2 regions of the Carnobacterium iners genome follow, and region 2 is predicted to be linked to the other one. Evidence: predicted binding sites of a transcription regulator. Region 2 holds the regulator's gene; the other holds the start of a gene.
What was found. The regulator HrcA, encoded in region 2, represses chaperone genes, less so after heat shock. The targets are predictions, from matches to a motif close to TTAGCACTCNNNNNNNNNGAGTGCTAA.

Region 1 (6,395 bases), 1.7 Mb from region 2:
ATGGCGCATGAAGGTCAAGATACTTATCATTTCCCACGTGCTATGTTAAAAGATGATACCTATGATTTTAGTTTCAGTGGGTTAAAAAGTTCTTTTATTAATATGGTTCACAACGCAGAGCAAAAAGGGGAACAATTGAATCCTGAAAATCTAGCAGCTAGTTTCCAAGCAAGTGTGATAGACGTATTGGTCAGTAAAACACTTCGCGCAGCTAGAGAATTAGAAATCAAGCAATTAGTGATGGCTGGTGGTGTTGCAGCCAATAAAGGATTAAGAAGTGCTTTGACTAAAGCTGTCAAAGAAGAACTTACAGACGTGGCATTACTTATTCCGCCACTTGCTTTATGTGGCGACAATGCAGCAATGATTGGTGCAGCTGCTTATATTAAATTCAAGCGAGAAGAGTTCAGTGGATACGACTTAAATGCACAACCTGGACTTTCTTTTGACCATTATGACGAGAGTTAACTAAAAACACGACTGGATTTTAAAAAATCCAGTCGTGTTTTTTAGTTTTCTAATTCTTCTAAAGCGATACTTTTTTCTTCCCATTCAGTTGCTAATACATCATTTTCTGTATTTAATTTAGTCAATTGCACATTTATTTCTTGAACTTTAACATGATTACCAAATACCTCAGGATCAATTAATTGGACTTCTATTTCCTCAACTTGTTCTTCAATTTCAGCCATCTTCGTTTCTAACGCTTCAATTTGACGCGAAAGCTGTCTAGCTTTCTTTTGTGTTTCTTTATCTATTTCGCGGTGATTCTTACTTGTTGCAACAGGTTCAAGAATAAGCATATTTTTTTCTTGTTCTTCTAGAGCTAATAATTTTAATTCTTCTTGTTCGGCTTTTTTTTGAACGTAATAATCATAATCACCAAGATAAAGCGTGCTACCATCTGGCGACAGTTCAACGATTGAAGTAGCTAATCGATTGATAAAGTAACGGTCATGTGAAACAAATAAAAGTGTTCCATCAAAATCAATTAAAGCATTTTCTAATACTTCTTTGCTATCGATGTCTAAATGGTTGGTGGGTTCATCAAGGACTAAGAAATTGTCACGATTCATAGACAATTTTGCTAGCGCCAATCGAGCTTTTTCTCCACCGCTTAAGTTAGTAACGGATTTTTCAACATCATCGCCAGAAAATAAAAAGCTGCCCAAGATACTGCGGATATCTTTTTCGGGAGTCGTCGGATGACTGTCCCATAACTCACCTAAGACGGTTTTTCTAGAATTCAAATTGGCTTGCTCTTGATCATAATAGCCTAAATCGACATTTGTCCCAATTTGTTTTTCTCCTTGGATTAAAGGTAAATCATCAATTAACGACTTTAATAAAGTAGATTTTCCGATACCATTTGGTCCAACCAAAGCAATAGAGTCATATTTACGAATATCTAACTCAATAGGCGAAGACAAAATCTGATCTTCATAACCAATCGCTGCGTTTCTTAAAGATAAAATGACATTTCCACTTTCTTTTTCTGTTTGAAAACGAAAGTGAGCAGACTTTTCATCACCTTGAGGACGATCTATCCGGTCCATTTTTTCTAGCTGTTTACGCCGGCTTTGCGCACGCTTAGTAGTGGAAGCTCGTACTAAGTTACGGTTAACAAAATCTTCTAGTTTTGAGATTTCAGTTTGTTGTTTCTCGTATTCTTTCCATTCTTGTTCAAGATTAGCCGCTTTTAAGTCAAGATATTTAGAATAGTTGCCTTTATAATGTACCATTTTTTGGCGGCTGATTTCATAAACTTCGTTGACGACTTTATCTAAAAAATAACGATCGTGCGAAACAATGAGTAAAGCTCCTTGGTAAGCTTGTAAATAGTTTTCTAACCAGTTAAGAGTTTCGATATCTAAGTGATTAGTCGGCTCATCCAAAATCAGTAAATCTCTTTTTTCTAATAATAATTTTGCCAAAGCTAACCGTGTTTTTTGTCCACCAGATAATTGGCGAATGTTTTTTTGATAATCTTCTTCATAAAAACGAAAACCATGTAAAACAGAACGGATTTCTGCTTCATAACCAAAGCCATTAGCTAACTTAAAATCGTGCTGTAACTGGTCGTAGCGTTCTAATGTTTTTTGATATAAGGCTTCGTCAGCTAAAAGTTCAAGGTCGCCAAGTTGCAATTCAATCTTTCGCATCTCTTTTTCTAGTTGAATAACGGGTTCAAAAACCGTTAACATTTCATTCCAGATGGAATCATTTGAATGTAAACCAGTGTTTTGTGCAAGATATCCAATGGTTACTTGTTTGCTTTTAATGATTTGTCCAGCATCAGGTTGCTCAATTCCAGCAATCATTTTTAATAGAGTGGATTTCCCAGCACCGTTTCGGCCAACTAAAGCAATTCTTGAATTTTCTTGAATCTCTAAATAAGTATTTTCAAATAAGACATCAGCTCCAAAATAACGAGCGACGTGTTGAACTTGTAATAAAATCATTTTATTTCCTCATTTCATTATTCTCCACTCTAGTTTATCATATAACTGTAGGTTCTGATATTACTCCAGTAAATAAAAAAAACACTTCACAAGCAAGTTTTTTTAGTGCTTTATAATGAGACATAGTGAGAGAAACAGCAAAGCCAGTTAAGAAAATAGACTATATTTATTCAGAAAAAATGCTATAATAAGAACGTTGAGCTGAAAAGTTTGTGAAATTCCATTTGTTAGTATATACTTGTGAAAACATTAAAGCGAAAGTTAATGATAAAATATAACGGAGGAACAAGATGAATAAACCAAAAGTACCAAAAGCAACAGCAAAGCGCTTACCTATTTATTACCGCTATTTGCGTTTTTTGCATGATGCAGGTAAAGACCGTATTTCTTCAACAGAATTAAGCGAAGCAGTAAAAGTCGATAGTGCAACCATTCGACGTGATTTTTCTTATTTCGGAGCTCTAGGGAAAAGAGGATACGGTTATGATGTAGAAAATTTGATGAACTTTTTTAGTAAAACATTGAAACAAGATCGATTAACCAATGTCGCCTTAGTTGGTGTGGGTAACTTGGGACATGCTTTATTAAACTATAATTTCCATCAAAGCAATAATATGAGAATTAGTGCAGCTTTTGATATCAATGAAGACTTGATTGGGAAAATATTAAGTGGCGTCCCTGTTTATCCAATGAGCGATATGATTGAACAACTTAAAATCCAACAAATCGAAATCGTTATTTTAACAGTACCGACTAAAGTTGCCCAAGAAACAGCGAATGAATTACAAAAAGCTGGTGTAAAAGGAATTATGAACTTTACACCTATTCGCATCACTGTACCAGATGACATGCGTGTACAAAATGTTGATTTAACGAATGAATTGCAAACCTTGATTTATTTCTTGGATCATTATAAAAAAGAAGAACCAAAATTAGAAGAAGAATAAAAAAGGCGATAAACCTATTCGGGTTTATCGCCTTTTTTTATTTGCAAATAAATTTCTAATAATTTAGATGCACGCACAAAATCGCTGGTAGCAAATAGAACAAATAAAACTGGGAAAAGTCCCCAGCCTTCAGTGCCTACAGAGTTAATCGTAAACCAGATGAAGACAATAGACATAATGTAATTAAAAACAATTTGTAAGATAAAATTTTTGCTATTCATAGACAGTTGAAATTCCTTTCTCTACTAACCTTGTTTATTACTGGAATAAATTGAGTAAAACGACGCTGGTATTCATTAGAACGTGTGCAATAATTGGCGTAGCAATATTCTTTGTTTTGACATAAAGATAAGAAAAAACAAATCCCATTGACGAATAAAGTAAAATATGGCTATCTGCATGGATAAAAGCAAATAATAAAGAACTGATTACAGCTGCGCCTACAACACCCGTTAAGTCGTAAAAAAAGCCGAAAATAACTTTTCTAAAAACAAATTCTTCCATAATAGGTGCCATAATAGAAACAATAATGAGGTAATAAGGGTATTTACTAATTGTTAATAAAAGATTTTGTGTGTTGGCGGACTCCATCGTTAAGCCTAGTAATTGTGATTCAATGAGCGTTGCGATAAACTGAGCAGCAAAAGCCATCAGTGTTCCAATTAATCCCCACATCACAACTTCTTTCCAAGGGGCCGAAGTACTTAACGTTAGACTGTTCCTAATCGTTGACTTTCGATTTAGCACCAGCATAACTAGCGCACCTGCAGTAAAAGAAAAAATAGAGCCATAAATTAAGGCTTCTGTTTGATAGGTTTTAGGAGCTATAGCTAAAATTAAAACGGGCAAGAATTGAGCTACGATGTAAGTTAATAGAATAGAAATAGGTGTTTCTTTTATTCTTTTTTTCATAACTGATGTTAAACCTTCTTTTTTAGAAGCAACAAACTTCTTTATTTAAATTCTTGGTATTTGCTTATTTATTGAGAAAAGAACTAAGGTTTCTCGATAATCAAATAAGTTTCATTTGCCAGTATAACATAAGATACATCCAAAGAGGTAGAGTAATATCTGATTTCATTTCTAGAAAATGAGAGATTTCAACATAAAATAAAGAAATTTTTATTCTCAAAGAGTTAAAAGGCTTGCAATTAAGAGTGAAGTTGCTTATTATAAAAGAGTGGTTTAGCACTCTTCTAATAAGAGTGCTAAACAGGAAATAGGATAAGAAAAAATGGAGGGATTTACGTGTTAAAACCATTAGGAGAGCGTGTCATTATTGAAGTCGCAAAGGAAGAAGAAAAGACTGTCAGCGGGATTGTTTTGCCGGGTTCAGCGCAAGAAAAACCTCAGACAGGTTCAATCATTGCAGTAGGTGAAGGACGCATACTAGAAAACGGAACAAAAGTTGACTTATCAGTAAAAGTTGGCGATACCATTTTATTTGAAAAATATACAGGTACAGAAGTTAAATACGACAGCAAAGAATTTCTTGTCTTGAATGAGCGCGATATTATCGCAATCGTTGAGTAAAATAAACGAATAATGTGTTATTAATCGAGTAATAAAAATTTTGAAGTTAATTCATCTTAGGTTACACAATAATGGACAAGTTTAAAAGATTTCTCTCTGACTTGTCTAAATGAATATAAAAACAGACAAGTATAGGATAGTTCACATTAGACTTGTCTAAAAAAAATAAAAATGGACAAGTAGCAACTGACTAACGTCAGACTTGTCCATGTAGACTGATTAGTGGATAAACGGACTGCTTTCATTCTTTAACTTGTCCACCTTTTTAGAGTTCTGATTGAAACATGCCGAGAGAAAAGCTGTTTCATGCGGTTCTATTCAAAAATGAAGATAAACAACTAAAAGCAACACAACTAAACGAATGAGGTGAAGTAGAAATGGCAAAAGATATTAAATTTTCAGAAGACGCTCGTGCAGCAATGTTACGTGGTGTGGATATTTTAGCAGATACTGTCAAAGTAACATTAGGACCCAAAGGAAGAAACGTCGTACTTGAAAAAGCATACGGCTCACCATTAATCACAAACGATGGCGTAACCATTGCAAAAGAAATCGAACTAGAAGATCATTTTGAAAATATGGGAGCCAAACTAGTCGTTGAAGTGGCTTCAAAAACAAACGATATTGCTGGTGACGGAACAACAACCGCTACTGTGTTAACGCAAGCAATCGTTCGTGAAGGTATGAAGAACGTCACAGCTGGAGCAAACCCAGTGGGCATTCGTCGCGGAATTGAAATCGCAACAAAAGTAGCTGTAGAACAATTAATAGCTATTTCTAAAAAAGTAGAAACCAAAGAATCAATCGCACAAATTGCCGCAATCTCATCTGGAGACAGTGAAGTTGGACAATTGGTTGCAGACGCAATGGAAAAAGTCGGTAAAGATGGCGTCATCACAATTGAAGAGTCTAAAGGGATTGAAACTGAATTAGACGTTGTTGAAGGGATGCAATTTGACCGCGGTTACTTGTCACAATACATGGTAACCGACAACGATAAAATGGAAGCTGTTTTGGAGAATCCATATATCTTAATTACGGATAAAAAAATCTCAAACATCCAAGATGTCTTGCCTTTATTAGAACAAATCTTGCAACAAGGTCGTCCACTTTTAATTATTGCAGACGATGTTGATGGTGAAGCATTACCAACGCTAGTATTAAATAAATTACGTGGCACGTTCAACGTTGTAGCTGTAAAAGCGCCAGGATTTGGTGATCGCCGTAAAGCGATGCTAGAAGATTTGGCTATTTTAACCGGTGGAACAGTTATTACAGAAGATTTAGGACTTGAATTGAAAGACACAAGCATCAATGAATTAGGACATGCAGCTAAAATTGTTGTCACAAAAGATTCAACGACAATTGTTGAAGGAGCAGGTTCTTCAGAGACTATCATGCAACGTGTTTCTTTATTGAAAGCCCAAGCTGCTGAAACAACATCTGATTTTGA
Region 2 (6,395 bases):
ATAGTCTCAATTCCTAATGATAATGGCGTAACATCTAATAAGACGATATCTTTAACATCACCAGTAAGAACACCAGCTTGAATAGCAGCTCCCATAGCAACTACTTCGTCAGGGTTAACTGATTTATTTGGTTCTTTACCTGTTTCTTTGCGAACAGCTTCTACTACTGCAGGAATACGAGTAGATCCACCAACCAAGATAATCTCATCTACTTCAGAAGCAGAAAGACCAGCATCTTTTAGAGCTTGACGAACTGGATTTTTTGTACGCTCTACTAAATCGTAGGTTAATTCATCAAATTTAGCACGTGTTAAGTTAATTTCTAAGTGTAAAGGTCCTGCTTCTCCAGCTGTAATAAATGGTAAGCTGATTTGAGTTGACGTTACACCTGATAAATCTTTTTTAGCTTTTTCAGCTGCATCTTTCAAACGTTGAACAGCCATTTTATCTTTTGCTAAGTCTATGCCATTGTCTTTTTTAAATTCTGCTACTAAATAAGCAATAATTTTTTCATCAAAGTCGTCTCCACCTAAATGGTTATCTCCGGCCGTTGAAAGAACATCAAACACACCGTCACCTAATTCAAGAATAGAAACGTCAAAAGTACCACCACCAAGGTCAAATACAAGTACTTTTTCCTCTTTATCTGTTTTATCTAAACCATATGCTAACGCTGCCGCAGTAGGCTCGTTAATAATTCTTTCTACTTCTAGTCCAGCAATTTTACCAGCATCTTTAGTTGCTTGGCGTTGTGCATCGTTGAAATAAGCAGGAACAGTAATAACAGCTTTATCTACTTTTTCTCCTAAATAACTTTCAGCGTATCCTTTTAAGTACTGTAAGATTGTTGCTGAAATCTCTTGGGGAGTATATTTTTTACCATCAACGTCAACAGAATAACCCGCTTCACCAATATGGCGTTTAATCGACCCAATTGTGTTTGGATTTGTAACAGCTTGACGTTTTGCAACTTCCCCTACTTGCATCTCGCTATTTTTGAATGCAACAACAGAGGGAGTTGTTCTGTTTCCTTCTGGATTTGCTATAATTTTAGCTTCTCCACCTTCTAAAATAGCTACTGCTGAATTTGTTGTACCTAAGTCAATACCAATTATTTTACTCATCGTTAATTACCCCTTTTTATTATAGTTTATTTTTTATTTTACTTTTGAGTCTTTATTGAGCAACAATAACCATTGCCGGTCTTAAAACTCGATCTTTTAAAGAATAACCTTTTTGAAATACATTTACAACTGTATCGGCTTCTTGTCCTTCTTCTAGAGATGTTGTTTGTATCGCCTGGTGATAATTTGGATCAAAGAGCTGATTTAATGGATCGATAACTTCAATGCCTTCATTCTTTAAGGCTACTTTAAAGGATTCCATCACCATTTCTAAACCTTTTTTCAAACTCTCACCTTGATTGTCTGTAACTTCAATAGCCAAAGCACGTTCTAAATTATCTATTACCGGTAATAATTCGGTGGCTAGAGATTGAGAGCGATACTTAGCGGTGTCTTCTTTTTCTTTTTGGTTTCTTTTTCGCATGTTAGCTAACTCAGCTTGTAAACGAAGGTACTGATCTTCTTTCTCATTTAAATCACTTTTCATTTTCTCTAATTCATCTATTTCTTCTAATTCATCTACTTCTTCTATAACACCATTCTCTTGAGATTGAATTTCTTCAACGGTTTCAGGAGAATCTTCACTAATTTTTTTACTATTTTCTTCTTCTTGATTTTCAGTCATCCTACATCGCTCCTTTTTGATTAGTCTTCCATTGTGTGGTAGTAATCAATTACTTTTTTTGAAAGTTCATTTCTAAAAACGTCGACTAAGCTAATCATTTTTGAGTATGGCATGCTAGTCGGTCCTAACAAGGCAATCATTCCTGTTCCATAACCTATAACGTTATAGCTTGCAGTTATCAAACTAAATCCCTCAAATCGTTCATCGTCTAATTCTTGACCAATCTTTACCTCAATCCCACTCTGAGGAGGAGTTAATAAATGTGCTAAATCATGTTGATCTTCCATTAAAGAATAAATTAATTTGAATTTCTCAACATTCATTCCATTAGAATAGTCTAGCATATTCATTTTACCACCAACATGTATCTGATCGCGTCCTGCCTGCAAAATAAAGGTGTCGAGTGCTGAAGAAATCCCTACTGCTGATTTAGCATATTTATTAATTAATGCAGGGATTTCTGTTTCGAGTTTTTTAAATACTTCGATTAAGGTATGACCCACTAATCGTTCATTAAAAATAGTCACCATTTTTTCTAAGTCCTTAGGCTGGATTGTTTTCGGTAAGGAAAACATCTGATTTTCTACATGTCCTTTATCTGTCACTAGTATCACCATTACCTTATTTTCAGTTAATGGAACTAACCTAAAACCCGTCAATCGACTATCTTTTAACTCAGGTCCCAAAGAAATAGCAGTATAACTAGTTAATTGCGAAAGTAACTCAACAGACTGGATGACAATTTCATCTAAATGATGAAACTCGTTGCTAAACGATTTTTTAATTGTTATTAAATCCTTTTTCTGAATTTCTATCGGATGGATAAGATGGTCAACGTAAAAACGATATCCTTTAATTGAAGGAATTCTCCCTGAAGAAGAATGAGTTTTTTCAATAAACCCTAGCACCTCTAAATGGACCATTTCATTACGAATAGTGGCAGAACTATAACTTAACCCTGCTTCATTCATTAATGTCTTGGATCCGATTGGGGTACCATAATTTGTGTAGAGAAAAATGATGGATTTTAATATGAGAATTTGTCTTTCTGTTAACATAGTAACATCACCTCTTTATTTAGCACTTAAGATAGATGAGTGCTAACACAAGTATTAATTTACCAAACATATTCATACCTGTCAACGATTATTACTTACTTTATGTAAAAAATTTACCGCATTATTTATTTTTACTACTAAAGACTTAGTTTGTTTATGAAAGCTTGCTCACTAAAAATTTAAAATAGTTCGTTTAGATAAATAATTATATAATTTACTTAACAAGAACACCGTTATAGAATTTTTAATAATTATATGTTTAAACTTTTACTACATACCAAATAAGCCTAACGCTAAGATTCTATCATCTATGCATTAAGTACACTCGGTTTTAACTACTACTATTTAAAAGAACTGATTCTTAATTTTTGACTGTTTGAAAGAATTGTCTTGTATCTTCTTCATCTTTTTTCAACTGAGTAATTAAGGCTTCTACCGAGTCAAATTTCCATTCACTTCTCAAGTAATGTAGCCAAAAAACGGTTACTTTTTCACCATATATGTTTTGGTTGAAATCTAAAATATAAACTTCTACGGTCAAAGGACGACTTTTCTCGAATGTAATATTATGTCCGATAGATGCCATTCCTTGATAACGCTCATTCCCCACAAGTATTTCAACGACATAAACACCAACGGTTGGTAAACGTATATCTTTTGTCACATCAATATTAGCTGTCGGAAATCCCAATAATCTACCTCTTGCATCGCCGTGAATCACGCGTCCAGTTGCTTCATAGGTATAGCCTAACAGGTCATTAGCTTCTTCTACATTTCCGCTATCAATTGCTTTTCTGATTCGAGTAGAGCTAATTTTAGCATCGTTTGTTGTTTGCTTTTCAATCACAACAATATCAAAACGGTTTTCAGCATATTGTGGCAGGTGTTTCATAGAAGCAATTTCTTTTTTTCCGTAAGTGTAATCAAAACCTGCAACAACTACCTTTGCATTCAAGCCAACAATGTATAAATCGACAAACGTTTGAGGGTCTAAAGATGCAAAAGAAGAAGTGAATTCTACCTCATATAAAGTATCTACACCTAAATCTGCCATGATTGCTTCTTTTTTTTCTACAGTAGATAAATAAAGCATATCTTCAGCTGCTACTTTTTTAAAAACAATTGACGGATGCTGGTTAAAAGTCATAACGGCTAATGCATGATTATTCTTTACAGCTAACTGTTTTGCTTGATTGATAACTTCTTGGTGCCCTCTATGAACACCATCAAAAAAACCTAAAGCCAAAACGACATTCGCTGAAGGAATTTGACTTTTCATATAAGGGTGACGCAGTTTAATAATTTCCATAGTAGAAAAGCTCCTTTACTGAAATGATCGTAATCCTTTTAATGGTTTGATAAGACCCTCTTTAACAGGATGCTTGCCATAAATGCTCCAAGCGACATTTTCGTACATAATAACTAATGGAAAGGTTACTTGCTCACCAAAGATATCAGATGGCAAAACAGCTCCATTTTTTACTCTATTCCATAATTCTTCCTCTATTTCAACTGAGTCAAGTTCTTTTACCCCGTATTCTAGTGGAGATAACTTTTCTTGAATTGTTTGATCAATCATTTTTTCAGCTACTTGCGCTAGAGTTAAGCATTCTTCGGATTTGAACGTTCCGCTTGAAGTACGAGTTAAATCTGACATATGTGCAGGATAACCCAAAGTTTCACCTAAATCCACCGATAACGTTCTTACATAGGTACCTTTGCCACAATCTACTTCAAATCTCCAAGATACCGTTTTTTCATTATCGTCAAAAACTGGATTCGTTGTGCGAACAAATTTTTTGATTATCGCTTTTCTACTAGGTCTTTCAACGGTTTCACCTGCTCTTGCGTATTCATAAAGTCTCTTTCCATTAACTTTTACAGCCGAAAACATTGGTGGAATTTGAGTAATAACACCCTGCATATTAGCCATTGCTTGATCAATTTCTTCTATTGAAGGTATTTGCTCCATAGCAAGGCGTTCAACAACTTCACCACTTTTATCTTCGGTTGTAGTTGAAAATCCTAATGTGATCTCTCCGATGTAGCTTTTTCCAGTTTCCATCATGTATTCAACCACTTTAGTCGCATTTCCAATACAAATTGGTAAAACACCATCAACATCAGGATCCAAGGTTCCTGTATGTCCTATTTTTTTTGTTTTTAATATTTTTCTAAGCTTAAAGACACAATCGTGACTTGTCATTCCACGTTCTTTCCATAATGGAAGAATACCATCCAATGCCAATCCCTACTTTCTTTTTTAACTTTATTCTTTCATTTAAGTTTAATCAAAATAAAGCGAGTTAAAAGTTATATATACCCTCATGTTATCTGTTGACAATAATAAATTCTTTTTCGCGCATCTCAAACAACAATTTATTCTTCATCGCCACTTCCACGTTTATTTCACGTCGATAATTTTCTTTTTTTAATTCATCGCCATCCCAACAACTGTATAACTCAATTTTATCTGACTCTTTAAAATAAGTTGTTAAGAAAGATAAAAAGCCTTTTTGTTGAATGCCATTTACCGATCGAGCTTCGTCCATCATTTTATAGTAGTCTGCTACATCTTTCGTAGTGAAACCATCTGGAACTACCGTATCGTTTTCAATGGGTTCCCATACTGGAAAATCTGTTGTTTGGTAAACATAAGGAGTACTAAAGTGTTTTAAAATATCTCCTGATTCAACTAATTCTGAAATTTCAAATGTTCCAACAATTTCTGCTTCTTTATCATAAAAGATAATTTGATTCATCGTTAGAGCTTCATTATTCGTTTGAATACGAAGGTAAGACAAGACCATTTTATCCGTTACTCCTGCATCTAAAGTGTCACGTGCAATTAAGGCAACAATATTTGGGTCTTCTGATGGGCGAGTAGTTAGTTTTTTTTCTACACCGATATATGAATATAAACTCACTATGTTAAACCTCCAATTTTTTTAAAATTCTCCTCTGAACTACTATTCTTAAAAAATAAAGACTGAGACAATTGTCTCAGTCCCTTATTTATTCTCGAATAGCTATGTGAAAAGTATTTTCTACCTACTTTTCTTTTAGATGTTATTCTTTATTTAAATTACGTAACAATTCATCAATTCGGCTACCGTACAGGACGGATTCATCAAGAGAAAAAGCTAATTCAGGAGTTTTATATAACGTCAATCGTTTTCCTAATTCTCTTCGAATTAATCCGGTTGCTTTATCTAAACCTAGCTGAACAAGTTCAAGATCTTTTTCTTTTTCAGATAAAATACTATAGTAAATCGTTGCTTGTTGCAAATCTCCGGTTACTTTTACTTCAGTAATCGTTACATTTGAAACACGTGGATCTTTCACACGTTTGACTAGGATGTCATTCACTTCTTTTTGGATTTCTTGAGCTACACGCCCAGTTCTAAAATTTGCCATAATATTGCCTCACTTTCATCATTGTTTACTTGTTTATTCATAAAGTGAAAATTTATTTGCGTTTAATTTCAACCATTTCGTATGCTTCAACGACATCGTCTACTTTTAACTCATTGTAATCTTTAATCATAAAGCCACATTCAAAGCCTTTTTTAACTTCTTTTGCATCAT

Region 1: the regulator HrcA is predicted to act here: its motif matches at 4,595-4,621, upstream of groES (co-chaperone GroES).

The regions. Positions count from the first base shown of each region.
Region 1 covers NZ_FXBJ01000002.1:309,767-316,161, reverse strand. The annotation lists gene tsaD (tRNA (adenosine(37)-N6)-threonylcarbamoyltransferase complex transferase subunit TsaD) at 1-468, shown strand, start outside; gene B9Y54_RS01665 (ABC-F family ATP-binding cassette domain-containing protein) at 510-2,462, opposite strand; gene B9Y54_RS01660 (redox-sensing transcriptional repressor Rex) at 2,753-3,409, shown strand; gene B9Y54_RS01655 (DUF4305 domain-containing protein) at 3,424-3,630, opposite strand; gene B9Y54_RS01650 (CPBP family intramembrane glutamic endopeptidase) at 3,668-4,321, opposite strand; gene groES (co-chaperone GroES) at 4,658-4,942, shown strand; gene groL (chaperonin GroEL) at 5,320-6,395, shown strand, end outside.
Region 2 covers NZ_FXBJ01000002.1:1,970,401-1,976,795, forward strand. The annotation lists gene dnaK (molecular chaperone DnaK) at 1-1,124, opposite strand, end outside; gene grpE (nucleotide exchange factor GrpE) at 1,177-1,749, opposite strand; gene hrcA (heat-inducible transcriptional repressor HrcA) at 1,770-2,807, opposite strand; gene ribF (riboflavin biosynthesis protein RibF) at 3,169-4,116, opposite strand; gene truB (tRNA pseudouridine(55) synthase TruB) at 4,132-5,049, opposite strand; gene B9Y54_RS09435 (hypothetical protein) at 5,138-5,734, opposite strand; gene rbfA (30S ribosome-binding factor RbfA) at 5,877-6,224, opposite strand; gene infB (translation initiation factor IF-2) at 6,277-6,395, opposite strand, start outside.